Regions from separate parts of the Labrys sp. (in: a-proteobacteria) genome, predicted to be linked through region 1. Evidence: predicted binding sites of a transcription regulator. Region 1 holds the regulator's gene; the other holds the start of a gene.
What was found. Region 1 encodes PhoB, which activates phosphate uptake and scavenging genes when phosphate is short. Its sites were predicted from a motif close to TGTCATNNANCTGTCAT; they were not measured.
Positions count from the first base shown of each region.

Region 2: a site for PhoB is predicted at 2,854-2,870, ahead of ugpB (sn-glycerol-3-phosphate ABC transporter substrate-binding protein UgpB). Genes of this name have one in related genera too.

Region 1 is NZ_JASGFM010000055.1:18,007-25,498, forward strand. Features, by position in the region: gene QM672_RS29830 (helicase-related protein) at 1-1,498, shown strand, start outside; gene QM672_RS29835 (RNA-binding S4 domain-containing protein) at 1,581-1,886, shown strand; gene QM672_RS29840 (RrF2 family transcriptional regulator) at 2,052-2,498, shown strand; gene QM672_RS29845 (aldo/keto reductase) at 2,581-3,531, shown strand; gene QM672_RS29850 (YciI family protein) at 3,617-3,973, shown strand; gene QM672_RS29855 (RNA polymerase sigma factor) at 3,970-5,232, shown strand; gene phoB (phosphate regulon transcriptional regulator PhoB) at 5,381-6,082, opposite strand; gene phoU (phosphate signaling complex protein PhoU) at 6,096-6,815, opposite strand; gene pstB (phosphate ABC transporter ATP-binding protein PstB) at 6,851-7,492, opposite strand, start outside.
Region 2 is NZ_JASGFM010000077.1:1,032-8,523, forward strand. Features, by position in the region: gene ugpE (sn-glycerol-3-phosphate ABC transporter permease UgpE) at 1-336, opposite strand, end outside; gene ugpA (sn-glycerol-3-phosphate ABC transporter permease UgpA) at 373-1,254, opposite strand; gene ugpB (sn-glycerol-3-phosphate ABC transporter substrate-binding protein UgpB) at 1,461-2,771, opposite strand; gene QM672_RS32180 (diphosphate--fructose-6-phosphate 1-phosphotransferase) at 3,423-4,580, shown strand; gene QM672_RS32185 (DUF2161 domain-containing phosphodiesterase) at 4,601-5,257, opposite strand; gene QM672_RS32190 (ribonuclease T2 family protein) at 5,267-6,286, opposite strand; gene QM672_RS32195 (hypothetical protein) at 6,703-6,873, shown strand; gene QM672_RS32200 (MFS transporter) at 7,236-7,492, shown strand, end outside.

The DNA of each region.
Region 1 (7,492 bases):
GCATGGCGTGCGCTTCGGCGCCTATCACATCTATCTGCCGATGCTGATGAAGCCGGCGCCCCGCGCGCTCGCCGCGCAGTTGTGGGCTCTCACCCATGGCGGCCTCGACCAGAAGGGGCTCGACGAGATCCCGCATCTGGCGGCCTCGGGCCGGACCTCCATGCCGGCCGACAAGACCATCGACAAGGGGCTCTATCGCCTGGTCGGCTATCGCGTCTGCGGCGAGCGGGCGGTGCGCGTCGACATTCTCGAGCGCCTCGCCGACCTCATTCGCCCGGCGATCGCCTATCGCCCCGGCACCACGGTGGGCCAGCCGCCGGCCGGTACCGCCGATGGGGATGGTTTCGTCGCCACCGTGCAGATGACCTCGCTGGTCGGCTGCTCGGGCGAGGATTTCGCCTCGATCCTGCGGGGCCTGGGCTATCGCTCCGACAAGCGCAAGGGCCCGGCGATCACCCAGGAAATCCGGCTGCCGGCGCCGACCGAGCCTGCCGCGCCCGTCGAGGCTGCCGCGGCTGAGGCTGCGGACGGTGCTGAGGCTGCCGAATCGAGCCAGGAAGCCGCTCCGACGCCCGCCGAGATCGATGCCATGGAGGCGATCGGCTCGCCGCCGCATGAGCACAGCTTCCAGGAAGTCGCCGAGGCTGCCGGAGAGGCGGTGAGCGACGCGCCGGCCGACGACACGCCCAGCGCCGAGGCTCCGACCGAGGAAGTGCAGATCGCGGAGGCCCTGGCCGAGGAAGCCCAAGGCAAGGAAGCTCAAGCCGAGCAGATCCAAGGCGAGCAGGTCCAAATCGAGCAAGTTCAAGCCGAGCAGGCTCAGGTCTCCGAAGCCCCGGTCGAGGAAACGGCCGGAGCCGAGACTGCGGCTCCTGAGGAGCCCGCTGAGGCAAGCGAAGGCATCGAAGGTGCAGAGGCTGCGACCACGGCCGAAACCTCCTCCGAGACGCCCGCCGCCGAGGCGGCGGTCGAGGAAGTACCTGAGATCGAGGTCTGGCGACCGGCACGCTTCGAGCGGCACCAGCGTCCGCATCACCATGGCCGTCCCCAGCATGGCAACCGCCAGCCCGGCGCCGAGCGCAAGCCGGAGGCAGGCGGCGGCTTCCGCCGTGGTCGTCCGGCGCCAGCGGAAGGCGCAGCTCCTGCCGAAGGTACGGAGGCCCGGCAAGGTGACCGGCCCAACCGCTTCGACCGGCCGCGCCGCGATGATCGCGGCAATGGCCGGCCGCGGGAGGACAGGGGCTTCGGCGAGCGCAAGCAGGGTAGCGAAGGCGGGCGGCCCCGGGGGGATGCCCGTCCCGACCGCGGACCGCGTCCCGATCGTGGCCCGCGGCCCGATCGGCAGGAGCGGGGCGGCGACCGCCCGCGCAACTGGTCGAGCGACTCCAAGCCGCAGGGAGGACGCGAATCCAATCGCGCGCCGGATCCCAATTCGCCTTTCGCCAAGCTGCTCGCCCTCAAGGAGCAGATGCAGGGCGGCAAGCCGGACAAGACCTGATCCACAGCGTTTTGCGATTTGACGGAGTCACCCCGAATCGCAAAGACGCGTCTGAACGCGTTTTGCTCTAGGGAACCGACTTATGAGCCAGGCCGGAAGCCAGGATCGTCTTCGGATCGACAAATGGCTCTGGCACGCACGCGTGGTGAAGACACGCTCCTTGGCCGCGAAACTGGTGACGGACGGTCATGTCCGCCTCAACGGCACGCGCACGGATAGCCCGGCCAAGGCCGTCAAGGTGGGCGATGTGCTCACCATCGCCCTGGAGCGTACCGTCCGGGTCTATCGCGTTCTCGCCTTGGGCGATCGACGCGGCCCGGCGAGCGAGGCCCAGACGCTCTACGAGGACCTGTCACCCGAGCCGCCGGGCCGGCTGGCGGTGACCTGAGGCCATCGGCAATCCCGGTATAGGCGGCCTTTGCGCGGTTGAAGCAGAATTGGTGTGTCGGTCTGGAGATCGACACACTAGTCCGGGGCCTTATCGATTCGGTCCATAATCCCTATATTCGTGATAGACAGGATGGACTTTGTCCTGCGTGGAGCGAATCGGGCAATGCTGACGAACAAGGGCAAATATGGTCTCAAGGCGCTGGCGCACCTCGCCAGCCTGCCGGCCGGCGAGACGGCGCAAAGCCAGGAAATCGCCGAAGCCAACCGCATTCCCAAGAAGTTTCTCGATGCGATCCTGGGCGAGTTGCGCGTGGCCGGCATCGTACGCTCCAAGAAAGGCAAGGGCGGCGGCTACATGCTGGCGCGCGAAGCCAGCCAGATCAGCGTCGGCAATGCCATCCGGGTTCTCGACGGCCCGCTCGCGCCGATCGCCTGCGCCAGCCACACCGCTTATCAGCCTTGCCTCGACTGCCCGGATGTTCCAGGTTGCACCGTACGCCTTTTGATGCGGCGTGTGCGGGACCTCTCTTCCAACCTGCTCGACAACATGTCGGTGGAAGAGATGCGTCAGGCAGGGGGCGGGGAACAAGAGCTGACCTATTCGATTTGAACTCCCTGCGGCCCTTGAGCCCGAACCGGCACGGCCAAGTGCCGGACGGGTCCATTTGTTGTCATGAATATGGAGAGCATTCATGGAAAAACGTGCGATTGGACGGTCGGATCTGTCGGTTGCTCCGCTTGGCCTGGGTGGCAATGTCTTTGGCTGGAGCGCGGATGAGAAAGCCTCCTTCGCCGTCCTCGATGCTTTCGTCGGGGGTGGTTTCAACCTGATCGACACTGCCGATGTCTATTCATCCTGGGTTCCCGGCAATCAGGGCGGCGAATCCGAGGTCATCATCGGCAAGTGGATGAAGGCTCGCGGCAATCGCGCCGACATCGTGCTCACCACCAAGGTCGGCTCGGAAATGGGGCCGGGCAAGAAGGGCCTGTCGCGCGACTACATCGTCCAGGCGGTGGAGGACTCGCTCAAGCGCCTGCAGACCGACTATATCGACCTCTATCTCTCCCATTGGGAGGATCCGGAGGTCGAACTCGAGGAAACGCTGGGCATCTATGCCGAGCTGGTCAAGGACGGCAAGGTGCGGGTGATCGGTAATTCCAATCATAGCGCCAATACCATGTTCAAGGCGCTGGCGATCAGCACCAAGGAGATGTGGCCGCGTTTCGAGAACCTGCAGACGCAATATAATCTCTATGATCGCTCCGGTTATGAGCGCGAGCTCGAGGCTTTCTGTCTCAAGAACGAGATTGGCGTGACCAGCTATTTCTCGCTGGCCAAGGGCTTCCTGTCCGGCAAATATCGCAGCGAAGCCGATTTCGCCAAGAGCAATGCGCGTGGCGGCGACATGGGCACCTACCTCAACGAGCGTGGCCTGCGCATCCTCGCCGCCCTGGACGCGGTGGCCGAGGCCAAGAACGCCACGCCCGCCCAAGTCGCCATTGCCTGGCTGATTGCAAGGCCCGGTATCGTCGCTCCGATCGCCAGCGCCACCAGCGTCGAGCAGCTCTCCGACCTGATCAAGGCGACCGAGCTCAATCTTGGTTCGGCCGAGATCGAGCAGCTCACCAAGGCGAGCGCATAATTTTCCTGTCGCTGTCGAAAGCGAACGGGATGGCGCGTCATTGTCATGCCGGCGCATCATGCGCCGGCGGAGACAGGAGGAACCCATGCAGTTCGCAATTCTGATCTACAGCAGCGAAGAAGCCATGCTGAAGGCGGATCCCGCCAACAAGCAGCAGATCCTGGCGGCCTATCAGGCCTATACGCAGGCGCTCCAGTCGGCCGGTGCCCTCGGCCCCTGGAGTCGCCTGCGCCCGACGGCTTCGGCCACCACCGTGCGCATCGCCGACGGCAAGACCCAGGTGCTCAACGGGCCCTTCGCCGACACACGCGAGCAGCTCGGCGGCTTCTATATCATCGACGTGCCGGACCTGGATGCCGCGATCGGCTGGGCGGCGCGCTGCCCGAGCGCCGCCATCGGGACCATCGAGGTCCGGCCGATATGGGACCCGAAGGACTATTGAGCGAACGGCCCGAGCCGGTGTCTTCAGCCCCCGCGGCCGAGCTTGCCGAAATCGTGGCGCGACGCAGCTATGGCCGGCTCGTCGCTCTTCTCGCGGCGCGCTCCGGCGACATTGCGGGGGCCGAGGATGCCCTGGCCGACGCCTTTGCTGCGGCCATGGAACATTGGCCGGCGGGCGGCGTGCCCGCCAATCCCGAAGCCTGGCTGCTGACCGCGGCCCGGCGCCGCCAGATCGATGCGGCCCGCCGCGCCAGGCTGCGCGGCGAAAAGGCGGACGAGGTCAGCCGCCATGTCGAGGCCCTCGCCTCGGAGCAGGGCGAGCGGCATGCCGTGCCCGATGAGCGCCTGCGCCTGATGTTCGCCTGCGCCCATCCCTCCCTCGATGCCACCGTACGTGCTCCCCTGATCCTGCAGGTGATATTGGGGTTCGATGCCGGCGCGATCGCCAGCGCCTTCCTGGTCTCGCCCGTGGCGATGAGCCAGAGACTGGTACGGGCCAAGGCCAAGATCAAGCAAGCCGGCATCCCTTTCCGCATCCCGGAGCCCGACGAGTTGCCCGGCCGTCTCGACGCGGTGCTGGAGGCCGTTTATGCCGTCTATGCCGAAGGCTGGGCCGATCCGGAAGGGGCTCATGCCCGCGAGCGCAATCTGTCGACGGAGGGGATCTGGCTCGGCCGGCTGCTGGCCTCGCTCCTGCCCGGCGAGCCCGAAGTGCTCGGACTGCTGGCCCTGATGCTGCACGCCGAAGCGCGGCGGGCGGCGCGCCGCGGCCAGGATGGCGATTATATTCCGCTGGAGCAGCAGGACACCGCGCTCTGGGATGCGGGGCTGATCGAGGAGGCCGAGGCCTTGCTTGCCCGGGCCGGCCAGGTCCGCCAGATCGGCCGCTATCAGCTGGAAGCCGCGCTGCAATCGGCCCATGCCCATCGACGCATCTGCGCGACGACGGACTGGGCCGCGATCGTCACATTGTATGAAGCCCTGGTTCTACTGACAGCTTCTCCAGTGGCCGCCATCAACCGGGCCGTGGCGCTCGCCCGCCTCATGGGGCCGCAGGCTGGTCTGGCTGCACTTGACGAGGTCGCCGGTGACGGACGCATCGTCGATTACCAGCCCTATTGGGCCGCGCGTGCGGACTTGCTGGTGCGGGCCGCCAGACCGGAGGAGGCCCGCAATGCCTATTTGCGGGCGATCGGCCTGGAGAGCGATCCGGCCATCCGCCGCTATCTGCAGGCACGCCTGGCGGATTTGGCGGCGTGACTGCGCAGCGAGGGAGGAGGGCGGATATCGTCGCCCGCTCTTGCTCTCTACGTCGCGCACCCCCTAACCCTCTCCCCGTAGGAGCGTGGTGAGGGCGCAACGCAGCCTTGGCGAAGCGGAGCGAGCGGGCAATGCCCGCGAAACGCGCTCAGGATTGCTTGGCGAAGGTCTCGTCGAAGGAATAGCCGGCACCGCGCACGGTGCGGATCGGATCGATCTCGCGCGTGCGGTTCATCGCCTTGCGCAGGCGGCCGACATGCACGTCGACCGTGCGCTCGTCGATATAGACGTCGCGGCCCCAGACGCTGTCGAGCAACTGCTCGCGCGCGAAGACGCGTCCCGGTGCCTGCATCAGGAATTCGAGCAGGCGAAATTCGGTCGGGCCGAGGCGGATCTCGCGATTGCCGCGATGGACGCGCTTGGTCTCGCGGTCGAGGGAGATGTCGCCGGCCTTGAGAAGGGAGGCGACGTGATCGGGCTTGGCCCGGCGCAGCAGGGCACGCACGCGCGCCGAGAGCTCGGGCACGGAGAAGGGCTTGACGACATAGTCGTCGGCGCCGGTGGCCAGACCCCGCACGCGCTCGGTTTCCTCGCCGCGCGCCGTGAGCATGATTACCGGCAGGCGCTCGGTTTCCGGCCGCATGCGAATGCGCCGGCACAATTCGATGCCGGACAGGCCCGGCAACATCCAGTCGAGCAGAACCAGGTCCGGCACGCTTTCGCGCAGGCGGATCTCGGCGTCGTCTCCGCGTGCGACGCTATCCACCTCATAGCCTTCGGCTTCGAGATTGTAGCGCAGCAGCAGGGTCAGCGCTTCTTCGTCCTCGACGATCAGAACCTTGGGAGGCATGGCCTATCCCTTGTTATTTAGCCGGCACAGGAAGGTCGACGAGATCGGTGCTGTTGTCCGCCTTGGGCCGCTCTCCGGCCGGCGATTCACCGGTCACGAGATAGTGGACCGTCTCGGCGATGTTGGTGGCGTGGTCACCGATGCGCTCGATGTTCTTGGCGCAGAACAGCAGATGGGTGCAGAAGCCGATATTGCGCGGATCTTCCATCATGTAGGTCAGCAATTCGCGGAACAGCGAGGTATACATCGCATCGATCTCGCCGTCCGAGCGCCAGACCGAGAGGGCTTCCTCGACATTGCGTTGGGCGAAGGCGTCGAGCACCTGCTTGAGCTGCTCGAGTACCAGGTCGGCCATGTGGTCGAAACCGCCGAAGAGCTGGGCCGGCTGGGCGTGACTGTGGATGGCCACCACGCGCTTGGCGACATTCTTGCCGAGGTCGCCGATCCGCTCGAGGTCATTGGCCACCCGCAGGGCCGAGACGATCTCGCGCAGGTCGAGAGCCAGCGGCTGGCGCTTGGCGATGATCAGGATGGCCCTGTCCTCGACCTGGCGCTGCAACTTGTCGATCGCGGCGTCGAGATCGATCACCGCCTTGGCGCGCTGGGTGTCGCGCTTGAGCAGGGCTTCGACGCTGTCGGCTACGCTCTTCTCGGCATAGCCACCCATTTCGGCGATCATGTTGCGCAGCTCGCGCAGTTCCTGGTCGAAGGATGTAACGATATGGTCGGACATGCCGCCTCCAAATGAATTCGACGCTGGCCGAGGGATCAGCCGAAGCGGCCGGTGATGTAATCCTGCGTACGGCTGTCGTTCGGGGTGGTGAACATCTTGTTGGTCTGGCCGACTTCGATGAGGTCGCCCAGATAGAAGAAGGCCGTCACATCCGCGCAGCGCGCCGCTTGCTGCATATTGTGCGTGACGATCACGATGGTGAAGTCTCGCTTCAATTCGTCGATCAATTCCTCGATCTTGGCGGTCGAGATCGGATCGAGCGCGGAGGTCGGCTCGTCCAGCAGGACGACTTCGGGCTTCACCGCGATGGTACGGGCGATGCACAGGCGCTGCTGCTGGCCGCCGGACATGCCTAGGGCTGAAGCGTGCAGGCGGTCCTTGACCTCGTTCCACAAGGCGGCCTTGGTCAGGCACCATTCGACACGCTGGTCCATCTCCGCCTTGGAGATGGATTCATGCAGCCGCACGCCGAAGGCGATGTTGTCGTAGATCGACATCGGGAAGGGCGTGGGCTTCTGGAACACCATGCCGATGCGGGCGCGCAGCACCGCCGGGTCGATCTCCTTGCCGATGACGTTCTGGCCGTCGAGCAGCACGCGGCCCTTGGCGGTCTGCCCCGGATAGAGGTCGTACATGCGGTTGAGCACGCGCAGCAGAGTCGACTTGCCGCAGCCGGA
Region 2 (7,492 bases), on a different contig from region 1:
CATGCGGAAGCGGAAACGGAAATAGACGATGGCGAAGGCCGAGATCAGCGAGATCACGATCTTACCCACCGCGATCGCCACCGCCATGATCAGGCTGGTGGTCAGCATGGTGAGCACCGGTTCGCGCGTAGCCCCCTCCGTGCCGTGAAACAGGGTCTGGGTGTAGTTCTTGATCAGGTCGGGGCCGGGCAGCACGCCGATCTGACCGTTGATGATGGTGGTGGCATCATGGGTAGAGGCCACGAAGGCCAGCCACACCGGGAAGGCCAGGACCAGTACGCCCAGGATCAGAATGGCGTGGGGCAGAAGGTTACCGAAACGGCGGTTCTCAACCATGAGCCGTTCCTCTCGATAGCAACGAGAAACAGATCATCAATAAGTCACTTTCTTCTCGATGAAACGGAACTGCAGGGTGGTCATGGCGATCACCATGATCAGCAGGATCACCGACTGCGCCGCCGAGCCGCCAAGATCGCCGCCGCTCTGGCCGTCATTATAGACCTTGAACACCATGGTGATGGTCTCCCCGGCCGGACCGCCATGCGTCACCGCATCGATGATGCCGAACGTGTCGAAGAAGACGTAGACGATGTTGATGACGAGTAGGAAGAAGGTCGTGGGCGACAGCATCGGCAGGATGATGGTCCAGAAGCGCCGCGCCGGCCGGGCGCCGTCGATGGCCGCCGCCTCGATCAGCGATTTGGGAATCGATTGCAGCCCCGCCAGGAAGAACAGGAAGTTGTAGGAGATCTGCTTCCAGGTTGCCGCCAGCACCACCAGGATCATGGCGTGATTGCCGTTGAGCAGGGGATCCCAGGGCAGGCCCAGCTGCTTGAGGCCACGCGCCACCAGGCCGAGCGAGGGCTGGAACATGAAGAGCCAGAGCACGCCAGCCACCGCCGGCGCCACCGCATAGGGCCATACCAGCATGGTGCGATAGAAGGAGGCGCCCTTGATCTTCTTGTCCGCCTGCACGGCCAGGATCAAGGCCAGCCCGAGCGACAGCACCGAGACCAGGCCGGCGAATACCAGGGTGACGCCGACGGCCTTGTAATATTCCGGTTGCTGGAACAGGAGCTGGTAATTCTCGAACCCGACGAATTCGGAGGTGGTGCCGAAACTATCCTCGATGAAGAAGGATTGCCGGATCGCCTGCAGCACCGGCCAATAGAAGAAGATCAGCGTGATCGCCAATTGCGGCGCCAGCAGCAGCCAAGGCAGGGTCTTGCCGGAGAAGACGGAGCGTTTTTCCATGGTCGATCCTAATGGCCGCATCGCTATTGCCGAAAACCGGCAACCCCTTTCGGCGCGATGCTTTAACGCTCTCGACCTTTGTCATTGCCGGGCTTGACCCGGCAATCCAGCACCCAGCCCAGACAGTGACGGTGCTGGACAGGGTGCCCGGGCCAAGCCCGGGCATGACGAAGGTCAGCGTCTTTTCGCTAAGGCTTACGGGCCTGTTATCGCCCCGCGGTGCGGGCGAAGGTCTTCAGGATCGCATCGCCCCGGCGGACGGCATCGTCCATCGCGGCCTGCGCGGTTTTCTTGCCGGCCAGGGCCTGCTCGATCTCCTCGGCCCAGACATCGCGGATCTGGGCGAGGTTGCCCAGACGCAGCCCGCGGGAATTTTCCGTCGGTGCCTTGTTGGTCAGCTCCAGCACGGCGACTTCGCTGTTGGGATCCTTGGCATAGAAGCCCTGTTTCTTGGAGAGCTCGTAGGCAGCCGGGGTGATCGGCAGATAGCCGGTCTCCTGGGCCCACCAGGCCTGCACGTCGGGCTTCGACAGATAGGTCAGGAACTTGGCGATGCCCTTATAGGATTCGTCCGACTTGCCGCCCATCACCCACAGCGAAGCGCCGCCGATGATCGAGTTCTGCGGCGCGCCCTGCACATCGGGATAATAGGGCATCGGCGCCACCGAATATTTGAACTTGGCGTTGGCCTTGACGTTGCCCAGGAAGGCCGAGGAGGTCAGGAACAGCGGGCATTCGCCCGAGGTGAAGCGCCCCTCGCCCTGATTGGTGCGGCCGGAATAGTCGAAGGTCTTGTCCTTCTGGGCCTCGACCAGGTTTTCCAGATGCTTCACCACCACCGGATTGTTGAACTTCAATTCGGTATCGAAGCCATCCAAGCCGTTGGCCTTGGTCGACAGCGGCACGTTGTGCCAGGCCGACAGCTCCTCGATATTGGCCCAGGTGGTCCAGGCCGTGGAAATGCCGCAGGTGGCGTAACCGGCTGCCTTCAGCTTCTTGGCCGCCTCGAAAGCCTCCGGCCAGGTCTTGGGTGCCGCCGTCAGATTGGCCTTCTTCAGCGCATCCTCGTTGACCCACATCACCATGGTCGAGGAGTTGAAGGGAAAGGACAGCATCTCGCCCTTGGCATTGGAATAATAACCGGTGACGGCAGGCAGGTAGGACTTTTGGTCGAAGGGCTCGCCCGCATCCTTCATCAGCTGGTAGACGGGCTTGATCGCGCCCTTGGCCGCCATCATGGTGGCGGTACCGACTTCGAAGACCTGCAGGATATCGGGCGCATTGCCGGCCCGGAACGCGGCAATGCCGGCATTCATCGTATCGGGATAGGAACCCTTGTAGGCGGGAACGATCCGATAGTCGCTCTGGCTGGCATTGAAATCATTGGCCAGCTTGACGATGCGGTCGTTGTTGGCCCCCGTCATCGCATGCCACCACTGGATGTCGGTGGCCGCGACGGCCCCGGTGGATACACTGGCCAGAAGAACCACGGCCGAAGCCAGAACGCTCAACTTCATCACATACTCCCTCAGGATGCGCCGCTTCTTAAAAGGACGGCGTCGTTTAAGACTTCACTGGTTGCGCCTCAATGACGAAGAAATGAAGCAAATATGACAGGTAATATGGTTGCAGGGTTTACCCTCGGCTTCTCCCTGCGTTCGCTTCGGTGCATTGCCCCAATTCCGACGTAGCGAAACCACCATTGATTTCTTTCAATCCCGAGGGCGAGATTAATAGATCATTTTTTTTAATTATAGAAAATTCATTCCATTGCGGGGCTGTATTGTCAAGGCCTGAATCCCATCGAACTGACAGCGGATGGAGCGCTTCCCACCGCAAAATCCATTCGCGGTTTCGATGCCGTGCGCAACGCCGCCAACCCATTGGCATATCGGCGACATCCAGGCATCTGCGCGGCCGGTCGGAGCGCCCCATGGCAAGCCGAAAGAGAGTCGAAACACAAAAGCCGGCATGCCGCCGCCATCGCGTAAGGCATGTCGGCATGCCGATGGGAAGGCCGACGTCCTGATCGCCTTGCCCCCGAATGAAGCATCGCCGCCTTCGTTTGCAATGGCGGCTGTACTTCACGCTCCCTCACCCAAGTCGCTCGTTGCCGACCGGCGCTTTCGAGGCTAAGCAACTGGAAACCAGATTGCCAGGGAGGCTCCATGTCGTCGATTGTCATCGCTCAAGGAGGCGGCCCGACCGCCGTGATCAATCAGACACTCTGCGGCGCCATCGTTGCCGCCCGCCGGCACGACCCGTCACTGCGCATCCTCGGCGCCCGCCACGGCGTCCGGGGGCTGACGCGCGGCGATCTCGTCGACCTCACCGCGCTTTCGGAAAGCGATCTCGAGCGCCTGGCCCGCACCCCGAATTCGGGCCTCGGCTCGACGCGGGACAAGCCCGATCCGGCCTATTGCCAGACCATCCTGCAGGCGCTGGAAAAGCTCGATGCCCGCGGCTTCATCTATATCGGCGGCAATGACACGGCCGGCACGCTCGATCTCCTGCGCCAGCAGTCGACCGGTTCCTGCAGCTTCGTGCACGCCCCCAAGACGATCGACAACGACCTGATGGAGAACGACCACGTACCGGGCTTCATCTCGGCGGCCGCTTTCGTCGCCAATGCCTTCGTCAGCATGGATCTCGATTTCCGGGCGATGCCGGGCATTTATGTCGCCATCGTCATGGGCCGGCATGCAGGCTTCCTCAGCGCCGCGGCTGCCGGCTGGCAGCAGGGCCCGGAGGACGCCCCCCATCTGATCTACACGCCCGAAAAGCCCTTCTCGGTCGAGCAGTTCCTCGATGACGTCAACATGGTCTACACCCGTATCGGCCGCTGCATCGTCTCGATGTCGGAAGGCGTCCAGGACGAGGCTGGCCGTCCCCTCGCCGAGGCACTCGCCGCCGGCACGGTCGAGCGTGACGCCCATGGCAATGTGCAGCTCACCGGCGGCGATCTCGGCATCGAGATCCAGAAGGCCTTGAAGCAGCGCTTCCCCAAAGCGCGCGCCCGTGTCGACACGCTGGGCTATCTGCCGCGGGGCTATATCGGCATCATCGACGAGACCGATGCCAAGGAAGCCTTCGAGGCCGGTGCCTTCGCGGCCCAGAGCGCCTTTACCGGCTCGGGCTCGGTGGTGCTGCACCATGACGGCAAGCATACCTCGCCGCGCATTGTCGCCCTCGACCAGGTCGCCGGGCGCACCCGTCACATGCCCGACAGCTTCTTCACAGGCGCCAACGCCGTCTCGGAAGAAGGCCGGGCCTATTTCCGCCGCCTGCTGCCGCCACGCCCCGACATTTTCACGCCCTTCGTGTAAGGGGCCCGCCCCTCATTTCGTCATGGGCAAGTCTGCGGCCAACGCTCCAGGGCTTCACGGCCTGCGGATGTCAGGCCGTAGATGCCTTTCTCGACCCGCTCGAACCAGCCGTAGACATTGCCCTGCAGGATCTTCGGGGCGTCGGGCACGGTCTTGGCGAGGTCCCGCCGGCGTTGCGGTGCCACCACCAGTGCGGCGGCACAGGCCAGCGCCTGCTGGCGATAGGCCGTCATCTGCGGCGCACGGGTCGAGCCGCCGACGACAGGATCGCCCTGGCGCTTGCGGTGCTCTCTCAACAGGCGGGAACGGCGCTTGGGATCGCGGCGCGGGAACGGCGCCTCAGGCGTGACGATGATCTGCACCTCCCCGCTATCGGACACCCCCAGCAATCCAAAGCCGAGACGGCGGCAGAGATTGCGGAAACGCGCATCGCTCTCGCGCCCCTTGCCGCGTAGGGAGAGACGGGCCGCAAGCCAGATCTCGTCGCAGGCTCCGGCCCTGTCGACGCCTTGCAGCACCAGTTCCAGGTTGAAGCTCTGCTTGAGCTCGCAGATCACCGCCACCGGCGGCTCGCCTTCGCGCAGGGCCAGGACATCACAGCCGCCGATCTCGCCTTTCACCGCAAAATCAAGCGACTCCAGGAAGGCCTTGACCGGTAGATAGAGTTCCGTCTCCAAGGCCGGCCCTCACTGCAGTCCGACCGGATCGACGATACCGGCCTTGCAGCCCTGATCCGTCGGCGAGGCGCCGGCGATCAGGTCGGCCAGCTTGGCACCGTCCTTGACCTCGCCGCGCAAGCCGATTGTCATTTCCACGATGATGCTGCGGCTGCCGTCACGCTTGCAGGCAAAGCGCACCCGCTCGCCGGCCCCCGCACCGAAACCCTGGTCGAAGGCGCTGCGAATCTGGCTGGTGTCGATTTCCTTGCCGACATTGTCGGCGAACAACTTCTGGACGGGCGAGGCGTTGATCTCGCCGATCAGAGCCACCGAGCGGCGGAAATAGGCATCGGCCGATTTCTCGAAGAAGCAGGTGCCATGCTCGATCCATTCGTGTCGATCGAGGAAGGAGGCGGTGCCCGGCATGGCTTTCTCCAGGGCCGTACGGGTCGCCGGCTCGAGCTGGGGCTCGGGCAGGTCCTCCCAGCGATGGGCCTTGTCAGCCTCGATATCGCGCCGCGCCACGCCGCAATAGGCATTGCCGCGCGGCTGCGGCCAGAGCCCGTGCAGCGTGAAATGGCTGGCGTCATAGCGATCGGCGGTTTGCGTACGGCACTCTGTCTTGTCGGGCAGCCCCTCGCAAAAGGCGGCCTGCCAGCTGATGGCGAAGACATAGGAAGCCCCACCCGCCGAAATTGCCGCATCAGATCTGGCCGGGCCAGGCTTGCCCGCACCCGGCGTGGCGGGGGTGCCATTATCGCCCGCCTTGACCTCACCGCAGGAGACGGGCACCCAGCGCTGCGCCGGCTGGGCATCTTCGACCTGGACGCGATAGAAGGTCGGATCGGGCTTGTTGCCGGCAAGCAGCCGATAATCCTGCCCGGGCGTCAATTTGACATCGCCGGGATTGGTCTGCTTGCGGATCGACTGGAGAGCCGGGCAGGCCTCCCGCGCCGTGAAGATTCCCTTCATCGACTCTTCGGCCCTGGCCGACATGAAAGGAACCAAAGTCGAAACGGCCAAGGCCGCCAGCCAGCTCTTGCGCATGCAATTCTCCCGGTCCACCTGAGCAAGGCACGTTTTGGCGAAAACGCGGCCTTGCCCGAACTCGTTGGTTCGACGCGTGTTTGCGGTTCGAGGCGTTTCATTCAACCCACAAACGCTTTTGCGCCGGGCCATGTCGATCCCGATCCTTCTCATCGAGGAAGGAATAAAGCACAGGGCTGAACAGAAACCTACCTGGCCATGTTGCATTGCAGCATAAGCTGGCCGACCTCCGTACCGGCAAGCCATCCGAGCTTTGGGCATCCCGCCCCGGCACATCCGCCGGTAACTTCCTCTAAACCATGCAAAAATAGCATGCCGGGCATACGACTTTGCGCGTGCGATTCTGCACAAATTTTGCCGCGATTTGCCTATATATGCAGCGCAGTAAACGTAGCGCTTTTTCTGGAACCACTCCCGTGACGACCGTCGCTCTCATCAACGCCCTCTCCGCCCGCCTCGTAGCCTATCGCAACCGCCGTCGCCTCGCGACCGTGCGCCGCGAACTGAGCTATCGCGACATGCTGGATCTGGGCATGTATCGCGGCCATATCGACCGCGTCGCCAGCGCCGAGAACGAGCCGATCTGAGCTCCTCTCCAGCTTCGGGCCTGCCATGCCCGCCCGATAGTCCGATCGCGATCCTGGCCAGCCCGGATCGCGATTTTGTTTTCCGACCCTTGCCGTCCCGACCTGCTTTTCATCGCGTCAGCGTGATGAATATCATCACGAAGATTTATTGATGACGACGCGTCTCGATATTCCCCGATTGGCGACATTCGGCTAAAACGGTTTAGCGGGCGGCTCCCGCATCTCTTCCCATCACCCGCATAGCCCAGCGGAACCAGGCCCGATCGGCCTTGGCGTGCGCCAAGATGCCGATTTTTCGTGCCGCAACAAAGGGATAGTCCGCGTTCGCACCCCGCGTGCCGCCGCGGGTCTAGCAGTGACGTATGGACGCCAAAGCAGCCACCCTGCCCTCCTCAGGTGCATTCAGCCCCGAGCGCACGGCCTATTCGATCCTGATGGCGATCAGCGTCTCGCATTGCCTCAACGACACCATCCAGTCGTTGATCCCCTCGATCTATCCGATGCTGCGTGACAATTACGCCCTCAGCTACACCCAGATCGGCCTGATCACGCTGGCCTTCCAGCTGACGGCATCGCTGCTGCAGCCTTTCGTCGGCCTCTATACCGACCGCCGCCCCCT